Regions from separate parts of the Rhizobium sp. LjRoot258 genome, predicted to be linked through region 1. Evidence: predicted binding sites of a transcription regulator. Region 1 holds the regulator's gene; the other holds the start of a gene.
The links. Region 1 encodes LexA, which represses DNA repair genes until DNA is damaged. Its sites were predicted from a motif close to TGTTCNNNNTGTGTTCNG; they were not measured.
Positions count from the first base shown of each region.

Region 1 (8,987 bases):
CTGAACTGCCCGTCGTCAATTATGTCTGTCCAAGCGTATGGGCGTGGAAGGAATACCGCGCGCAGCGCATGCTCGCTTACGTGGACCAGGTGCTGGCAGTCTTGCCCTTCGAGCCGGAAGTGATGCGCAAGCTGGGTGGTCCGCCGACAATCTACGTTGGTCACCGTTTGACTGCCGATCCGAACCTGCTGGACGCACGGCGCCAGCGTGCGCAGACGAAACCGCGAAGTGAAACCGACCGCAAGACGGTGATGTTGCTGCCCGGTTCGCGTTCGTCCGAGATCATGAAGCTGCTGCCGCATTTTGGCGATGCCGTGAGCGAGCTGGTGGCGCGCAACGGCGACGTGCGCTTCGTTTTGCCGACCATGCCACGACGCGACCCCATGATCCGTGATCTCGTCAAGGATTGGACGACCAAGCCGGAGATCGTGACAGGGGTGGAGGCGAAGTGGCAGGCATTCGCTGAAGCGGATGCGGCCATGGCCGCGTCCGGGACTGTCGTGCTGGAGCTTGCGCTGACCGGTGTTCCCTGCATTTCGGCCTACAAGACCGACTGGATCATCAAGCTCATGACCAGCAAGATCAAGACGTGGAGCGCGGCCCTTCCGAACCTGATCGCGGACTACACTGTCGTGCCCGAATATATCAATGAAGTCGTCCGAGGCGGCAGCTTTGCACGCTGGATGGAGAAGCTTTCGGCAGATACCTTGCCGCGACGGGCGATGATGGAGGGGTTTGACGTCCTCTGGCAGAGGATGCAGACGGAAAAGCCGCCCGGAGAACACGCGGCTGAGATCGTTCTCGACGTCCTTCAAAAGAAAAAGCCCGGCCATTTCTGACCGGGCTCTTTGCTGTCTGCTGTCGCGGTTTAGCGCTTGGAGACCGGCAGGTAATCGCGCTGCGGCTCGCCGATGTAGAGCTGGCGCGGACGGCCGATACGCTGCTCCGGGTCTTCGATCATCTCGTTCCACTGTGCAATCCAGCCCACCGTGCGGGCCAGAGCAAACAACACGGTGAACATGGTCGTGGGGAAGCCCAGAGCCTTGAGCGTGATGCCGGAGTAGAAGTCGATATTCGGATAGAGCTTCTTTTCGATGAAGTATTCATCAGTGAGAGCGATACGCTCCAGTTCCATTGCAACCTCGAGCAAAGGGTCGTCCTTGACGCCGAGTTCGCCGAGAACCTCGTGCGTCGTCTTCTGCATGATCTTGGCGCGCGGATCGTAGTTCTTGTAGACGCGATGACCGAAGCCCATGAGGCGGAACGGATCGTTCTTGTCCTTGGCGCGGGCTATGTACTCCGGAATACGGTCGACAGTGCCGATCTCGGTCAGCATGTTCAGCGCTGCTTCATTGGCGCCCCCGTGAGCCGGGCCCCAGAGGCAGGCAATGCCGGCGGCGATGCAGGCGAACGGGTTTGCACCCGATGAGCCAGCGAGGCGGACCGTCGAGGTCGATGCATTCTGCTCGTGGTCGGCGTGCAGGATGAAGATGCGGTCCATGGCGCGCGACAGCACCGGATTGACGACATATTCTTCGCACGGAACAGCAAAGCACATGCGCAGGAAGTTCGAGGCGTAGTCGAGATCGTTCTTCGGGTAAACGAAGGGCTGGCCGACGTGATACTTGTAGGCCATGGCCGCAAGCGTCGGCATCTTGGCGATCATGCGCAGGCTTGCGACCATGCGCTGATGCGGATCCGTGATGTCGGTGGAGTCGTGGTAGAAGGCCGACAATGCACCGACGCAGCCGCACATGACAGCCATCGGATGCGCGTCGCGGCGGAAGCCCGTGAAGAACCGGCTCATCTGCTCATGCACCATCGTGTGATGCGTGACGCGATAGTCGAAATCCTTCTTCTGGGCCGCGGTCGGCAGTTCGCCGTAGAGAAGCAGGTAGCAGACCTCGAGGAAGTCGCCATGCTCGGCAAGTTGCTCGATCGGATAACCGCGATGTAGCAATACGCCGGCATCACCATCGATGTAGGTGATCTTCGATTCACAGGATGCGGTCGAGGTGAAACCAGGATCGTACGTGAAGGAAGCCGTGTGCTTGTACAGGGCGCCGATATCAATGACGTCAGGGCCGATCGTGCCGCTCTTGACGGCGAGATCGACTGATTTATCACCGATTTTCAGTGTTGCGCTTTGTTCCGTCATGCTGATCCTCCAAACTGGCGGTTGGCGCCATAAAAGCGCCATAGGGTTAAGCGTCGTCGACGATAGCTATATGATCGCGCGCCCAATGCCAAGTTCCCGTGATGCCATTTTGTGCATCGCAGTATCAACTTTTGGGCACTGCTGCGATGAGCCCTGCGCATAGCAGAAGCTGATGATTATCCTTGGCTTTTCTGGCTTCCGATTTTCCTTCAGATTTCAATCGATTATTGTTGCCTCGAGCCTGAAGAGCTTGCTTTGTGGTTGCAAGGGGGCTGTTTTTCGGCGCAGATGCATGCCGGGGTTGAAGCCATTTGTGAGACAGGCCGCCCCCGGCGCGGATGCGCTTGCTCGCGTGGCAGAGCGTTCTTTGTCCGGGCTCAATCTGGTCAAAAGCCTCCGCGCGCCTTCCGCACGCAATCACCCGTCTCCTGGCCAACGTGGGTTACGACCGCGACGCTCAGCTGCTCTTCGTGGTTTCGACGCGCGGTGGCGACGGAGATGGATCATGGGCGGTTCTTCGTATTTTCTCCGGTCTTCCTCGGGGCCGGCGCCGCCCTCTGGTTTGAGCTCGCAAGTGACCGGCCAACGATCCGCCTTGGGGCATGGTTTGTTGCGTTGGCGCTGATTTTCGATCAATGGCGAAGGGCGCTGGCGGCGGAGCTAGACCAGCTACCGAGTACTGAAGCGTATCGCCCCTGACCGGCGGCGGGGACAGCGAAGGCCAAGCTCCAGGACTCTCGGATGAGGAATTGCGTCATGCCCGCAATGCGTTGCGGCAGCCTCTGCGACGGGCGTTGAAAACCGCGTCGTTTGCCTGAAAGGCGCCTGGCGCACCGCCCCGCACGATAGCGGCTACGTTCTGACAATCGTCGAAAACCTCGCTTACGTCGGCGCTGCGTGCGATACCGCCGATATCGTCGTGACGCCCGTTCGCCTGCGTGCGACCGAATGCCGGTCGGGCGCACTGCTGTTCACCGGAGAAATCCTGCGCGGCTCTGGCGCCGCCGAGGGGATAGACGACCTGGGCTCACCCGTCGTTACGGCCGCCTATACCACGCTTGACCGCCCCTGGATGCCGCATCGGGCGTACAACTGGCGAAGCGGCACGTTTGACGGTGAGCCGCCTGCCTCTAATGATAACGACGAATGAGGCCGACGAGCTTGCCCTGAACCTTGACGCGGTCGGGTCCAAAAATACGCGTTTCATAAGCCGGGTTCGCGGCCTCAAGCGCAATGGAGGCGCCCTTCCGGCGGAAGCGCTTGAGGGTCGCTTCTTCGTCATCGACGAGTGCGACAACGATGTCGCCGGGATTTGCGGTGCTGCCATTGCGAATGATCACCGTGTCGCCATCGAAAATGCCCGCTTCGATCATCGAGTCGCCCTTGACCTCAAGCGCATAGTGCTCGCCTGGGCCAAGCATGTCGGCCGGAACCGTGATGTCGTGAGTATTGTTCTGGATTGCCGAAATCGGCACACCGGCGGCGATCCGTCCCATAACCGGTACAGAGGCGGAGCTGCCGTTGTCGGCATGTGCTACCGGTTTCGGTGGCGCAACCGGTTGCGGTTTGCCGAGACTGCCTTCGATGACGCTCGGCGAAAAGCCGCGGCGGGGTTGCAAGCTCGGGTTATATGCCTCTGGAAGCTTGATGACCTCCAGGGCGCGGGCCCGATTCGGCAGTCGGCGAATGAAGCCACGTTCTTCGAGCGCTGTAATCAGCCGATGAATGCCTGACTTCGACGCGAGGTCCAAGGCATCTTTCATTTCATCGAAAGAAGGGGGGACACCGGACTCCTTCATTCGCTCGTGAATGAAGAGAAGAAGCTCCTGTTGTTTGCGCGTCAGCATCGAAGTTGAACCCCAGAGTCGTGAAACAAAGCCAGAACAGACACTATATGTTCCATATGTGTTCCGCAAGTGCCTAAATTTTCGTAAAACTTGCCCGCAACTTGTTCAGTTTTCTCAGCTCATTTGACTGAAAGCGCCGAAGGGGGTTGCATTGTCCTGCTACCCGGCGCACATCTTCGCAAATTCCGGAGAGTTGCTATGAGCGAAGCGCATCCGCTGGACCACATCGTGCTGCCGGTCTCCAATATTGGGCTCGCGCGCGAACGTCTCGGAAAACTAGGATTCACCGTCGCGCCCGATGCCCGGCATCCGTTTGGAACCGAGAACGCCTGCATATTCTTCTCCGACGAAACTTACCTAGAGCCCCTGGGGGTCGCCAGCGCGGAACTGCACGAGGCGTCGGCAAAGAAAGGGAATGTCTTCACCGCGCGTGATCGCGCCTTTCGGTTTCGATGCGGGGATGATGGATTCTCTGCCGTGGTCTTCGCGACCGCAGATGCCGATCGCGACCACGCTCGGTTCCTTTCCGAAAGGATCAATGGCGGCGAGATGCTGCAGTTCGAGCGACCGATGAAGATGCCCGATGGATCGGAGGCCACAGCCGCGTTCAAGCTCGCTTTCGCGGTGGATCTGCGGGCTCCGGACTTCTTCTTTTTCACGTGCCAACGGGTCAATCCGCTGCCGGCCGATCGAAAAGCGCTGCATGTGCACGCAAACGGCGTCCATGGGATCGCAGAGATCGCTCTGGTCTCGCCAGATCCCAAGGCGTTCGGATCATTCGTACGCGCAGCGGCGCACAGCCCGGTCATTGTCAACGACGCCTTCGGCGTGAGCGTCGTCACTCCGAATGCCAGGATCAGCATTCTATCCCCCGATGGATTGTATGCCTATTTCGACCTTCCTGCAGCGTCGACCGATCGCGGCCTGAGAGGCATTGCCATCGTCTTCAAGGTCGACGATCTTGCCGTGACAGAAGCGCATTTGGCTGCTAACGGGATGACCTACACGCGCAAAAACAATCGAATTCTGGTGAAGGCGGCTGCCGGGCAGGGCGCGCTCTTCGCCTTTGAGGAGAAACGATGAGCCAGACAAAGTCCGAAGTCGTGGTTGGCGAAGGCGCCGGCCGCGTCACCTTTTCCAATGCCGGTAAGCTGTCGCTGATTGCTGGGCCCTGCCAGATGGAGAGCCGCGACCATGCCTTCATGGTCGCCGGCGTGCTAAAGGAACTCTGCGACAAGCTTGGCCTCGGCCTCGTCTACAAGTCCTCCTTCGACAAGGCGAACCGCACCTCGCTGTCGGCCCAGCGTGGGATCGGCCTTGAAACGGCGCTGGAGGTCTTTGCTGACCTCAAGAAGGAATATGGCTTTCCGGTTCTAACCGACATCCACACCGAGGAGCAGTGCGCCGAGGTAGCGACCGTCGTCGACATCCTGCAGATCCCGGCCTTCCTCAGCCGCCAGACCGACCTGCTGGTTGCAGCCGCCAAGACCGGCCGCACCATCAACGTCAAGAAGGGCCAGTTCCTTGCTCCTTGGGACATGAAGAACGTCCTCAACAAGCTGAACTCGACCGGCAACCCCAATATCCTGCTTTGCGAGCGTGGCGCCTCCTTCGGCTACAACACGCTGGTTTCGGACATGCGTTCGCTGCCGATCATGGCGGCGATGGGCGCTCCCGTGATCTTTGACGCCACGCATTCGGTGCAGCAGCCGGGCGGGCAGGGTGGCTCAAGCGGCGGCCAGCGCGAATTCGTGGAGACGCTGGCACGGGCAGCCGTTGCCGTTGGTGTCGCCGGCGTCTTCATCGAAACGCACGAAGACCCTGACAATGCGCCGTCCGACGGGCCGAACATGGTTCACCTGAAGGATATGCCGCGGCTACTCGAAAAGCTGTTGGCCTTCGATGGGATCGCCAAGGCTGCCTGAACCTGCACAAGGTGCCGGCCGTCAACCGGCAAGCGCCATCCGTTTGTCGGAGGGATACCCCTTGGTCACGGAGTTGCTCGTATCGTCGAGACGGAAACGAGACAGCAGGTGATTGAGGTGCACCGCCTCGTCGCCGAGCTCTCGGCAGGCGGCGCTGGTTTGCTCGACCATCGCCGCGTTCTGCTGCGTGACGCTGTCCATGGTGTTGACGGCGGCGTTGACTTCCAGGAGCGCGGTGGTTTGTTCGGAGGAAGAACGCACGATCCCCTCGATCAGCGCAGTGACTTTCAGAACCTGCTGATCGATATTGCTGAGCGCTTCGCCTGTGCGGTTGACGAGGCCAACGCCTGCTGAAACCTGGCTGGAGGACGTCTCGATCAACTGTTTGATTTCTTTCGCCAGATTGGCAGAGCGACCGGCAAGGTCGCGCACTTCCTGCGCAACGACGGCAAAGCCTTTTCCGGCCTCACCCGCACGGGCGGCCTCCACACCGGCATTGAGCGCGAGGAGGTTGGTCTGGAAGGCGATTTCGTCGATGACGTTGATGATCTGGCCGATCTGAGCGGATGATGTCTCGATCTTCTCCATCGCGGCCACCGCCTCGTGCACGACGGTTGCCGAGTAGCTGGCGCTTTCCTTGGTCGCCGTCATCATCGCGTTCGCTTCATTGGCCCGTTCCGATGAGTTCTTGACGGTGACGGTGATCTGGTCGAGCGCGGAGGCTGCCTGCTCCAGTGAGGCGGCCTGATGTTCCGTTCGCCGGGCCAGATCGTCCGTGCTCGAGGCGATTTCGCTCGAGCCGGTCCTTACGGTATTCGTGACGGCCGAGATTTCCTTCATTGCGCCGGAAAGCGTGCGGATGCTCGAGTTGAACTCCTGGCGCAGCTTTTCGTAGGCAGCTTCGAAGGGTTCGCTGAGCTGGACAGTGAGGTCGCCGCCGGAAAGGCGCTCCAGACCGCGGCTCAGGCTTGCAATGACGCGCTCGCGGGCGGCGTCCTCTTCTGCCTTGGTCGCGGCAATGACCGCATCACGCTGTGTCTGCACCTGGCGTTCGGCATCTTGGCGCTCGCGGATATTGTTTCGCTCTTCAGCAGATTGACGGAAGACGGTAACGGCGCGAGCCATCTCGCCGATCTCGTCGGCGCGGCGGCTGAAGGGCACTTCCTTCGAATAATCGCCACCGGCAAGGATCGCCATATAGTCGCGCATCGCCGAGAGCGGCACGATAGCGCGTCGGCGGAAGGCATAGAGGCCGCCGAGCAACAGGCAAAACGAGACAGCGGCTGCCGCAAGCGTGATCGTGGAGAGGATGCGGGTCTGTTCGGCGGCATCCTTTTCGGCAGCAGCAAGGAAGGCGTTCGCCATATCCACGAGCTTGTTGACGGCCTCTTCATGAATATGGAAATTCGTTGAAAGCTTCTCGAAGGCCGCCGGGATGACGGCATTGTCGTCCTTGAGAATGGCCGGGGCGAGTTCTTCCGCCATCACCTTCCAGAAGACGTCGCCTTTGACGAGGACGTCGTTCAGGAGTTTTTCCTTGAGATCGGCGCTGAGCGCGGTTTCCGACCAGTATTTGCGGCGATCCTCATAGGCGGGCTTCAGGACAGTCTGGATGCGCTCGATATTCTTCCGCGCGACTTCCGGACGCTGCACCGCCTCAAGTGCAAGCATGTAGGATTCGACGATGTAGAGAGGCGGCGGCAGGATATCGGCGACGAGATCCTTGCCGTAGATGATCTGCTTATACATTTCGCCGTTCACCCGCAGCTTGTTGAAGGCGTAATTCTGTATGCCGATCGAAGTGATCAATCCCGCGGTGACGACGGCCGCGAAGATGGCAAGGCTGCGAGCAATATTGAGTTTCATCCGGCGCCCCGTAAATTGATATAGTGAACAGGTGTTGCTTATTGAAATGGCTTGGAATTTGGAGGGGACTTAAAAGCCCTATAAGCAGGCGGGTTTGAACCGCACAAGGAAGTGCATCATGCAATACTACTTGCCAGGCGGACAGGTAGTATTTCCTTGTTGAGTATTAATTGTAATATTGATTGGTTACTGATCGATAAATTTGCAACCACATCGAATGCTGTGACTTATTGTTCAAAACCTGAAGTTTCGAAACGCTGGAGCAGGGCAGCAGAAAGATGGAGTGGCGAGCCTCTTCAAAAGCCTGACATATTCGCGCGATAGGTCGTGACATGCCGTGTGTCGTCGGTGTGGCATTGTAATTTGCGTGCCTTCGATTAAACAGGCTTCGAACGATCTATCCACCCTCGAGCAGGAAGAGCCGATGACCGCAATTACCGACATTATCGCCCGCGAGATTCTCGACAGCCGCGGCAACCCGACCGTCGAAGTCGATGTCTATCTCGAAGATGGCAGCATGGGCCGCGCGGCGGTGCCGTCGGGCGCTTCGACCGGTGCTCACGAAGCAGTCGAAGTGCGCGATGGCGGCAAGCGCTATCTCGGCAAGGGCGTTGAAAAGGCCGTCGAAGCCGCCAACACGGAAATCTTCGACGCGATCGGTGGGATCGACGCCGAAAACCAGATCCAGATCGACAACATCATGATCGAGCTGGACGGCACGCCGAACAAGTCGCGTCTTGGCGCCAACGCCATCCTCGGCGTGTCGCTCGCCGTTGCCAAGGCGGCTGCACAGGCTTCCGGCCTGCCGCTTTACCGCTACGTCGGCGGCGCCAGCGCCCACCTCCTGCCGGTTCCGATGATGAACATCATCAACGGTGGTGCGCATGCCGACAACCCAATCGACTTCCAGGAATTCATGATCCTGCCGGTTGGCGCCGATTCCATCCGCGAAGCCGTTCGCATGGGCTCGGAAGTCTTCCACGTCCTTAAGAAGGAATTGTCGGCTCAGGGTCACAACACCAATGTCGGCGACGAAGGTGGCTTCGCGCCGGGCCTGAAGAGCGCGCCTGAAGCCCTCGACTTCATCATGAAGTCCATTGAAAAAGCCGGCTACAAGCCGGGCGACGACATCAGCCTCGGCCTCGACTGCGCCTCGACGGAATTCTTTAAGGACGGCAAGTACGTTCTCGA
Region 1 covers NZ_CAXUST020000001.1:1,366,874-1,375,860, forward strand. Annotated here, with positions in the region: gene lpxB (lipid-A-disaccharide synthase) at 1-839, shown strand, start outside; gene gltA (citrate synthase) at 869-2,158, opposite strand; gene lexA (transcriptional repressor LexA) at 3,289-4,005, opposite strand; gene ACSQ9D_RS06905 (VOC family protein) at 4,204-5,088, shown strand; gene kdsA (3-deoxy-8-phosphooctulonate synthase) at 5,085-5,930, shown strand; gene ACSQ9D_RS06915 (methyl-accepting chemotaxis protein) at 5,952-7,796, opposite strand; gene eno (phosphopyruvate hydratase) at 8,221-8,987, shown strand, end outside.

Region 2 (8,987 bases), 2.3 Mb from region 1:
AAGGCGAATCCGGATCGATCGGCTTTTCCTTGCGCGGTGGCTTTGCCTCGAAGCGCAACGGCTGCGGGCCGCCGCGGTTGTTGCGATCCTTGCGATCGCCCCGGTCCTGACGGTCGCCACGCTGTTCGTTGCGGTCGCCGCGTCCCTGCTGTGGCTTGCCGCCGTCCTTGCCATGATGCTGGCGGTTGCCGTCGCGGCCTTCTCCACCTTCACCGCCTTGGCGACGATGACCAGGTCCGCGGTCCTGGCTGCGATTGTTGCCGCCGCGGCGTTCGCCGGGGCTGCGAGCCTGACGCTGATTGTCCGTACGGCCACCGAGCCGCCAGAGAAGGACCGGCTTCGGTTCCTCGGCCTCTTCCGCGGTAGCGGCGACGGGCTGTTCGGCGCTCACTGCTTCGGCAGCGGGGACTTCCGAGGCGGGCTCCTCCGATGTGCTGTCGGCATCGTCATGATCCGCTTTCTCGGCATTTTCCTCGGATGCGGTTTCGGTCGCCGGTGCCGCCGAGGCGTCCTGAGCCGACAAATAGGCTGCCGCCTCTTCTGCCTTCACGGCATCGGCACGATAGCCGAGTCCCTTCAAGATCTCTTCCATGTCCTCGAGGGTGGCGCCAAGGATCGAAAGCATGGCGGTCGTCGTGGTGAAGCGACGGCCGTCATATGCGCCTTCCGGGCGATTGGCCTGGCCGGGCTTCCACTGAAGCAGCGGGCGAATGATATCCGCCAGGCGCTCCAGGATATCGATGCGAACTGCGCGTTTGCCAAGGAACCGGAAGCCGGCCAGCTTGTAGAACGTGCGCTCGAAACCTGGATCGGTCACGACCGAAGTGCGGCCCGCAGCAAGCACAGGAATGAGATCGCCATACCCGGGCTTGTCGAGACCGTCATTCTTCAGCGCCCAGAGGAGCGTGATGAGCTCGGCCGGCGCGGGCTTCAGAAGAGCGGGAACGAAGATATGGTAGGCGCCGAAGCGAACGCCATAGCGGCGCATGGAGGCGCGCGCATCCTGATCCAGGGACTTTACCTCTTCGGTTACGTCGCGCCGGAACAGAACACCGAGGTTCTCGACGAGCTGAAATGCCAGGCCCTTCGCCAGGCCTTGCAGATCCTCTGCGCGGGACAGATCGTCAAGCGGCTTCAGGACCGTGCTGATGTGATGATTTACAAAGCGCTCGATACGAGCGGCCACGTGGTCGCGCGCATTGCCGGTCAACTGCTCGTCGGCAAGAATGATGACGCGCGGGCGCATCACATGATCGCTTCCCGCCAGACGTGCCACCGGATCGCCCAACCAGCGGATCGAACCGTCGGAGCCGATCGCGAGATCGCCATTGCCGGCCGCATGGAGGCGAGCAGCACGTGCCTCGAATTCCAGAGCGAGCGCCTTTTGCGAAGCAGACTGAACAGCCTTAGCGTCCGGTCCATCCGCTCCCGAAATGGGCGTGAACCGGAATCCCGACAGTTGCCCCACATGATGTCCTTCAACGAAGACATCGCCATTTACACTGATTTCAGCTTCCAGCATCGCATTCTCTCTCAGGCGCTTCATGAGCACAGATGTCCTGCGATCAACAAAGCGTTTCGTCAACCTTTCATGTAACGCATCGGACAATCGATCTTCGATTTCCCGCGTCTTTTCCTGCCAGTGTGTCGGATCGGCAAGCCAATTGGGCCGATTCGATACATAGGTCCAAGTCCTTATCTGCGCGATTCGCGCCGAAAGCGTGTCAATTTCACCGTCTGTTCGATCCGCACGATGTACCTGCTCGGCAAGGAAGTCCTCGTTTACCGTGCCATAGCGCACGAGATCGGAAAAGAGGGTGGAGATGAGATCGGCGTGTTGGGCCGGGGCAATGCGCCGGTAGTCCGGCAGCGCGCACGCCTCCCACAACTTCTCGACCCGCGCCGGATTGTCAGCAAGGTCAATGATTTCAGGGTAACGCGACAGGTGTTCCAGCGCTTGCTGGTCGACGGCAGGCAGAGCGCGTGTCAGGCCGGAAACGGTAGGGCCGGTTTCAAGGCTCGCCCGCAGCGCATGAATGGAAGCGAAATCGAGGTTCTTTGTGCGCCACTGCAGCACTTTTACATTGTCGAACTCATGACCTTCGATGCGTTCGACCAATTCCTCATCAAAAGGATCCACTTGGCCGGTGACGCCAAATGTTCCGTCGCGAACATGGCGGCCTGCGCGACCGGCAATCTGCCCGAGTTCGGCAGGGTTGAGGTTGCGGAACTGATAGCCGTCGAATTTGCGATCCTGCGCGAAGGCGACGTGATCGACATCGAGATTGAGACCCATGCCGATCGCATCCGTCGCGACCAGATATTCCACATCCCCGGCCTGATAAAGCGCCACCTGCGCATTGCGGGTGCGCGGACTGAGGGCTCCGAGAACCACGGCCGCCCCGCCACGCTGTCTGCGGATCAACTCAGCGATCGCATAGACTTCGTCCGCGGAGAAAGCGACAATCGCCGAGCGCTGCGGCAGGCGGGTGGTCTTCTTCTGTCCAGCGTAGAACAGGTGAGAAAGCCGGGGTCGCTCGACCACGGTGATTCCGGGGAGAAGTTGCTGCAGAATCGGGCGCATCGTGCCGGCGCCGAGCAACAGGGTTTCGTCGCGGCCGCGCAGGTGCAGGATGCGGTCCGTGAAGATGTGCCCGCGCTCCAGATCGCCGGCAAGCTGAACTTCATCGATGGCGACGAAAGCTGCCTTGGTCTCGCGCGGCATTGCCTCGACGGTACAGACCGAAAAGCGGGCGTTGGGAGGCGATATCTTCTCCTCGCCCGTTACCAGCGCAACATTCTGGATTCCGACCTTTTCGGCGACGCGTGTGTAGACCTCGCGTGCCAGCAGCCGCAACGGCAGCCCGATCACGCCGGTGCCGTGGGCAACCATGCGCTCGATGGCATAATGCGTCTTGCCGGTATTGGTTGGCCCGAGCACCGCGGTTACTCCGCGCCCACTCAGTATCATCGGCTGCGATGTCAGTGTCATGGTCCTGCAGATGAGGCGGGGCGCCCCAGATCAAGTCAGCTCCTCTCCGAAGCACACAACACATGGACAGCCGTTGTCTCAAACGCAAGGGCTGATTTGAATTTACTCCGCGGTTTTCTGTTGCGCGAATAGCTTGCAGATTGCTCGTTTTCCGATTCGGAACAGCTTGAGAACGAATCGGAGACGAATCGCTGACTCCGGCTGATTCAGTGTTTGTTCACGGCTAAGTATTGATTTTGAATCGCTTTTTCCCACAAGATGCTGAATCGTAAAATTCGCGTCATACGCGTGGGCGGGTTGGATTCGGCTTTGTTAACCGCTTTTCCCGGAAATCGCCGGGCGACTTCTGCCTCAGTCTTTTCGCGATGGTGTTGCGTTACGCGGAGCGACCGAAAATCGGGCTTGATCGGGTGGTCTTACCGTCAAAGCGGAACATTTGATACATATGGAACAAAAATCAGTGATGCGTGTTTCTCGTCCATTCCGAGTGCACTGACGTCGAGGACTTGAACCATGCTTGGCACGATACTTCTCATCATCCTCATTCTGCTTTTGATCGGCGCCTTACCAAATTGGGGTTATAGCCGTGGATGGGGCTATGGACCTTCCGGCGGTTTGGGACTAGTTCTCGTAATTATTATTGTCCTTGTGCTAATGGGTCGCATCTAAGCGACGAAAAAACTCGGAGTTATCTCATGATGAAAAAGATTGTTCTTATTGGCGCCCTTGTTGGGGCGCTTGCTTCTTGCACGGCGACTGAACAAGGCACCGCGATCGGTGCAGGCAGCGGCGCCATTATTGGTGGTGCTGTTAGCCACAGCTGGGGCGGCGCAGCAATCGGTGCCGTAGCCGGCGGTCTTGCTGGCGCATTGATCGGCCAGTCCGTTGAGCGTCGTGGCTACTGCGTCTACAGGGACAGATATGGCCGCCGCTACGAAGCACGTTGCCCGCGCTACTAAGGCGGGGCCGACTGAGGAGGCCTGCGACCTAACTTTGTTACTTTAAGAAAAAAGCGCCGGCGTGATCGGCGCTTTTTGTTTGAACAGCAGTCGCGATATGAACGCAACTGCTGACAAGAAAAAGGCCGCTTCGTTTCCGAAGCGGCCTTCGTTTTCTCAGCGCATCAGGCGCACGATCAGTCCTTTGCGCGCTCGACGTAGGAATTGTCTTCCGTGGCGATAACCACGCGCGTGCCGGCGTTAATATGCGGCGGCACCATGGTGCGCACGCCGTTCGACAGCATTGCCGGCTTGTAGGAGGAAGAAGCCGTCTGGCCCTTAACGACCGGTTCGGTTTCCGTAATTTCGAGGGTCACATGGCGCGGCAGCTCGAGCGCAAGCGGAACGCCTTCATGGATCGACAGAATGCAGGTCATGCCTTCCTGCAGATAGGCCTTCTGATCGCCCATCGTTTCATCGTTCACGACCACCTGATCGTAGGTCGCCGGGTTCATGAAGTGGAATCCTTCACCATCTTCGTAAAGATACTGGAAGTTCACGTCTTCGACGAAGGCGCGCTCGACCTGTTCGGTCGTACGCCAGCGCTCGGCGACCTTAACGCCGTCGACGATACGACGCATGTCGACCTGGGTAACCGGCGTGCCCTTGCCCGGATGGAAGTTCTGGGCAGTCAGAACGACGTAGAGCTTGCCATCCACGTCGAGAACGTTGCCCTTGCGGACGGAAGAGGCGATGACCTTGACCATTAAGACTTCCTTGTAACTCGGCTTTTGGCGTCGTAGAGGACTGTCGATACAGCCTCGGAGACGCAATTGATTGTTCTTTTGGGGCGCAACTAACCTAAAATCCGGCAAATAGCCAGCCCCAGCGTTGGATAGGTCGGTCAGGACAATGCCGATGAAGCCCTCGATCGCCAAAGTATCGCCGTGGTGGACGCCGAGCGTGCATTTGGACCGTCGCCCGTTCCTGATTGGGCGGAATGCGATCCAGTCTGCGTTGCGTGGCTACTTCCTGAGCGAGGATTTTCTGGAAGTCGACACCGCGACGCTGCAGGTGTCGCCAGGCAACGAGGCGCATCTTCATGCGTTTGCCACCGAAGCATTGACGACCGACGGTCAGAAGGCGGCGCCGCTTTATCTGCATACCTCGCCTGAGTTTGCCTGCAAGAAATTGCTTTCGGCCGGAGAGCAGCGCATCGCCTGCTTCGCGCACGTCTACCGCAATCGCGAGCGCGGACCGTTGCATCATCCGGAATTCACGATGCTTGAATGGTATCGTGTGGACGAAAGCTACGAGAGCCTGATGATGGACTGCGTTCGCATTGTGGCGCTTGCTGCAGAAACCACGAAGACGACACGCCTGACCTATCGAGGTAGCGCGTGCGATCCGTTTGTGGGGCCGGACCGGATAAGCGTTGCCGCAGCTTTCGACCGCTATGCGGGTATAGATCTCCTGGCGTCCGTTGCGACCGACGGTGCGACGGATCGAGCGCATCTCGCGAGCGAGATGAAGCGGATCGGCATGCGCGTTGCCGACGATGACGGTTGGGCGGATTTGTTCAGCCGCGTGCTCGTTGAAAAGGTCGAACCTCAGCTGGGCTTCGGCCGCGTCACCATTCTTGACGAATATCCGGTGTCGGAAGCAGCGCTGGCGCGTCCGTCGGCGCATGATCCTCGCGTTGCCGAACGTTTCGAGGTCTATGCCTGTGGTGTCGAGCTCGCAAACGGCTTCGGTGAGCTCACCAATCCGGCGGAGCAGCGCCGCCGCTTCGAGATCGAGATGTCCGAGAAGGCCCGCATCTATGGCGAGACCTATCCGATCGACGAGGATTTTCTGGACGCCCTTGCCATCATGCCGGAGGCGAGCGGTATCGCCCTTGGCTTCGACCGGTTGGTGATGCTGGCAACCGGGGCGTCGCGGATCGATCAGGTGATGTGGGCGCCGGTCGCGGAGTATGGCAGATGAACAGTGTCGGGCCTATCAAGACCGTCGAGGGTCTGGAACGCGCCGGGCTGCTCGGTCAAAGAGACCGGGAAGCCTTGGCGGAGGTTTCCGCGCATTACGCCATTGCATTGACGCCAACGGTCGCGGGTCTCATCGATCGCACGGACGCTGCAGACCCGATCGCCCGGCAATTCGTGCCGGACCCGGTCGAACTTATCGTTGCTCAGGGAGAGCGTGCAGACCCGATCGGCGACGAAGCCCACAGTCCCGTGCAAGGGATCGTTCATCGCTATCCCGACCGGGTGTTGTTGAAGGCCGTTCACGTATGCCCGGTCTACTGTCGCTTCTGCTTTCGCCGCGAGATGGTCGGTCCGCAGGGCCTCGGCACGCTGGACCCCGGGGCAATGACGGCAGCCTTTGCCTACATCCGCAACCACGAGGAAATCTGGGAGGTGATCCTGACAGGCGGCGATCCGTTGGTGCTGTCTCCGCGGCGGCTGGCAGAAATTCTTCGCCAGTTGGCGTCGATCGATCACGTGAAGATCGTGCGGTTCCATACACGTGTCCCTGTCGTTGATCCGTCAAGCGTCGATGCGGCCTTGATTGCGGCGCTGAGAGCGAGTGGCAAAACTGTTTACGTGGCCCTGCATGCCAATCATCCGCGCGAGCTGACGAATGAAGCGCGTGCGGCCTGCGCCCGCCTCGTCGATGCCGGAATAGTCATGATCAGCCAATCGGTGCTCCTTAAGGGCGTCAATGATGATCCGACCGTGCTTGCAGAGTTGATGAAGGCCTTTGTCGAGACCCGTGTGAAGCCTTACTACCTGCACCATCCGGATCTCGCGCCCGGAACGAGCCATTTTCGGCTGACGATCGAAGAAGGACAGAAACTAGTCGCCGCTTTGCGCGGCCGGATCTCCGGTCTCTGCCAACCCACCTACATACTCGACATACCCGGTGGCCACGGCAAGGCCGTCATCGCTGGACAGTCGATCAGAAAGACGGGCGAAGGCTGCTATTCAGTTTCGGACTATCGCGGCGCCGAGCACCTTTATCCGCCTGTTGCTTCGTGAAAAGTCGACGAGAGAAGTGTTGTTCTTGGACAATGTGCCGCAAGCCGCTCTCACGACGTGTGAATGTAATTCTCGGACAAAATATTGAAATCTAACATAAGTTCTGCTTTCTCCAGTTTGCTTTATAAGAATTTAGCTGAGCTGCTTAGCTCGCTTTAACTACGTCATTTAGGAGAATTTTGTCTTTTCCAGACTACGCCTATTCCGAGAACAAGGCAGTTTCGCCACTCGAGATATGATCATCTTGGAGAAGTCATAATGAATACTACGATCCGTGAGCTCCTGGCCAAATTCGGAAAGCTTCCAGTCTCTGTCGATCAAGTCGCCGATGATGCCGACCTCTATGCGGTCGGCCTAACTTCGTTTGCTTCCGTGCAGCTTATGCTTGGCATCGAAGAGGCTTTTGACATCGAGTTTCCCGACAATCTCTTGAATCGCAGGTCTTTCGCCAGCATCGCGGCGATCGCGAAGACTGTCGACCAGATCAAAGATAGCCGGAAGGTCGCCTAAATGAACTATCCGGTCAAAATCGCGGAAGAGGATCTTGCAGCCAGGGTCGCCCGCGTGTCCGCGATCGCGGCAAAGCATGCGGATTCCGTCGATTTTGATGGGAGGTTCCCGCACGAAGCCGTAGATGCAATGAAGGCTGGGCGGCTGCTCGGAATTCAGATCCCACGCCACTTGGGCGGTGAAGGCGCCACGATTGCGCAGATCGCCGAGCTATGCTCGATGCTTGGGCAGGCGTGTTCCGCGGCCGCCATGGTCTTCGCCATGCATCACATCAAGCTCTGCAGCCTTGTCGAGCATGGCGGCGAGAGTGAATGGCATCGGGCTTTCATGCAACGCGTGGCGCTCGAGCAATTGCTGATCGCGTCGGCGACGACGGAAGGCGGTATCGGCGGCAATCTCAGGAATAGCATCTGCGCCGTCGAGGTGGACGGTGACATTTGCCGTCTGCAGAAAGACGCGACGGTCATATCGTACGGCTCCTACGCCGATGCGATCATGATTACGTCTCGCGCCCACGCAAATGCGGCCTCTTCGGATCAGGTTCTGACCGTTTTCGTCAAGGAGCAGTACGCGTTGGAAAAAACGCATGCGTGGAACACACTCGGCATGCGCGGTACGTGTTCGGACGGCTTCCTGTTCAAAGGCGAGGCGCCAGCCGAGCAGATCCTGCCGAAGCCCTTTGCAGAGATCGCAGCTCAATCGATGCTGGCATCGTCGCACCTCCTCTGGAGCAGTGTCTGGTACGGCATCGCCGTCGACGCAGTGGGCCGCGCACAGGCATTCGTGCGCGCCGCTGCACGCAAGTCGCCCGGTGCGCCACCGCCCGGAGCCCTGCGACTGGCTGAGGTGTCCAACCTGCTGCAGATGGTTCGCTCCAACGTCGTCGCCGGCCTGAAGGCCTACGAGGATGCCAAGAGCGACGCAGACAAGCTATCCTCCATGGGCTTTGCCGTCACAATGAACAACGTGAAGATCGCCTCATCGGAAACGATTCTCGAAATCGTCAACCATGTGATGCTGATTTGCGGGATCATGGGCTACAAGAACGGCACGCCATTCAGCGTCGGCCGCCATCTGCGCGATGCCCATTCTGCGCAACTCATGATCTCGAACGACCGCATCCTCGGCAACACGTCGAGTATGCTTCTTGTCCACAAGCAGGACACTAGCCTATTGGGGTGACGACATGGACGTGCAGACAACGTTTCTGGACAGGCTTTTTGAATCTGGCCTCTTGATCGATACGGGTGTTGACGGTCTTTACGGGCGCAGCGGACAATTCGAAGACGTCATTGCCGCCTTCGAGCGGCTGATCGACAAGTTCGGCGGCGCCGACGGCGCTGAAGCGATGCGGTTTCCGCCCGGGATGAACCGTGCCTTCTTCGAGAAGAGCGGTTATATGAAGAGCTTCCCGCAGCTCGCCGGCACTGTTCACAGTTTCTGCGGCAGTGAACTCGACCACGTCAACCTCCTTCAGTGCATGGAAGTGGGCGATGACTGGACGAAGGA
Region 2 covers NZ_CAXUST020000001.1:3,670,726-3,679,712, reverse strand. Annotated here, with positions in the region: gene ACSQ9D_RS18060 (helicase-related protein) at 1-2,992, opposite strand, end outside; gene ACSQ9D_RS18055 (DUF3309 family protein) at 3,506-3,661, shown strand; gene ACSQ9D_RS18050 (YMGG-like glycine zipper-containing protein) at 3,688-3,951, shown strand; gene efp (elongation factor P) at 4,128-4,697, opposite strand; gene epmA (EF-P lysine aminoacylase EpmA) at 4,849-5,916, shown strand; gene ACSQ9D_RS18035 (lysine-2,3-aminomutase-like protein) at 5,913-6,968, shown strand; gene ACSQ9D_RS18030 (acyl carrier protein) at 7,227-7,478, shown strand; gene ACSQ9D_RS18025 (acyl-CoA dehydrogenase family protein) at 7,479-8,660, shown strand; gene ACSQ9D_RS18020 (amino acid--[acyl-carrier-protein] ligase) at 8,665-8,987, shown strand, end outside.
Region 2: the regulator LexA is predicted to act here: its motif matches at 3,150-3,167, upstream of ACSQ9D_RS18060 (helicase-related protein).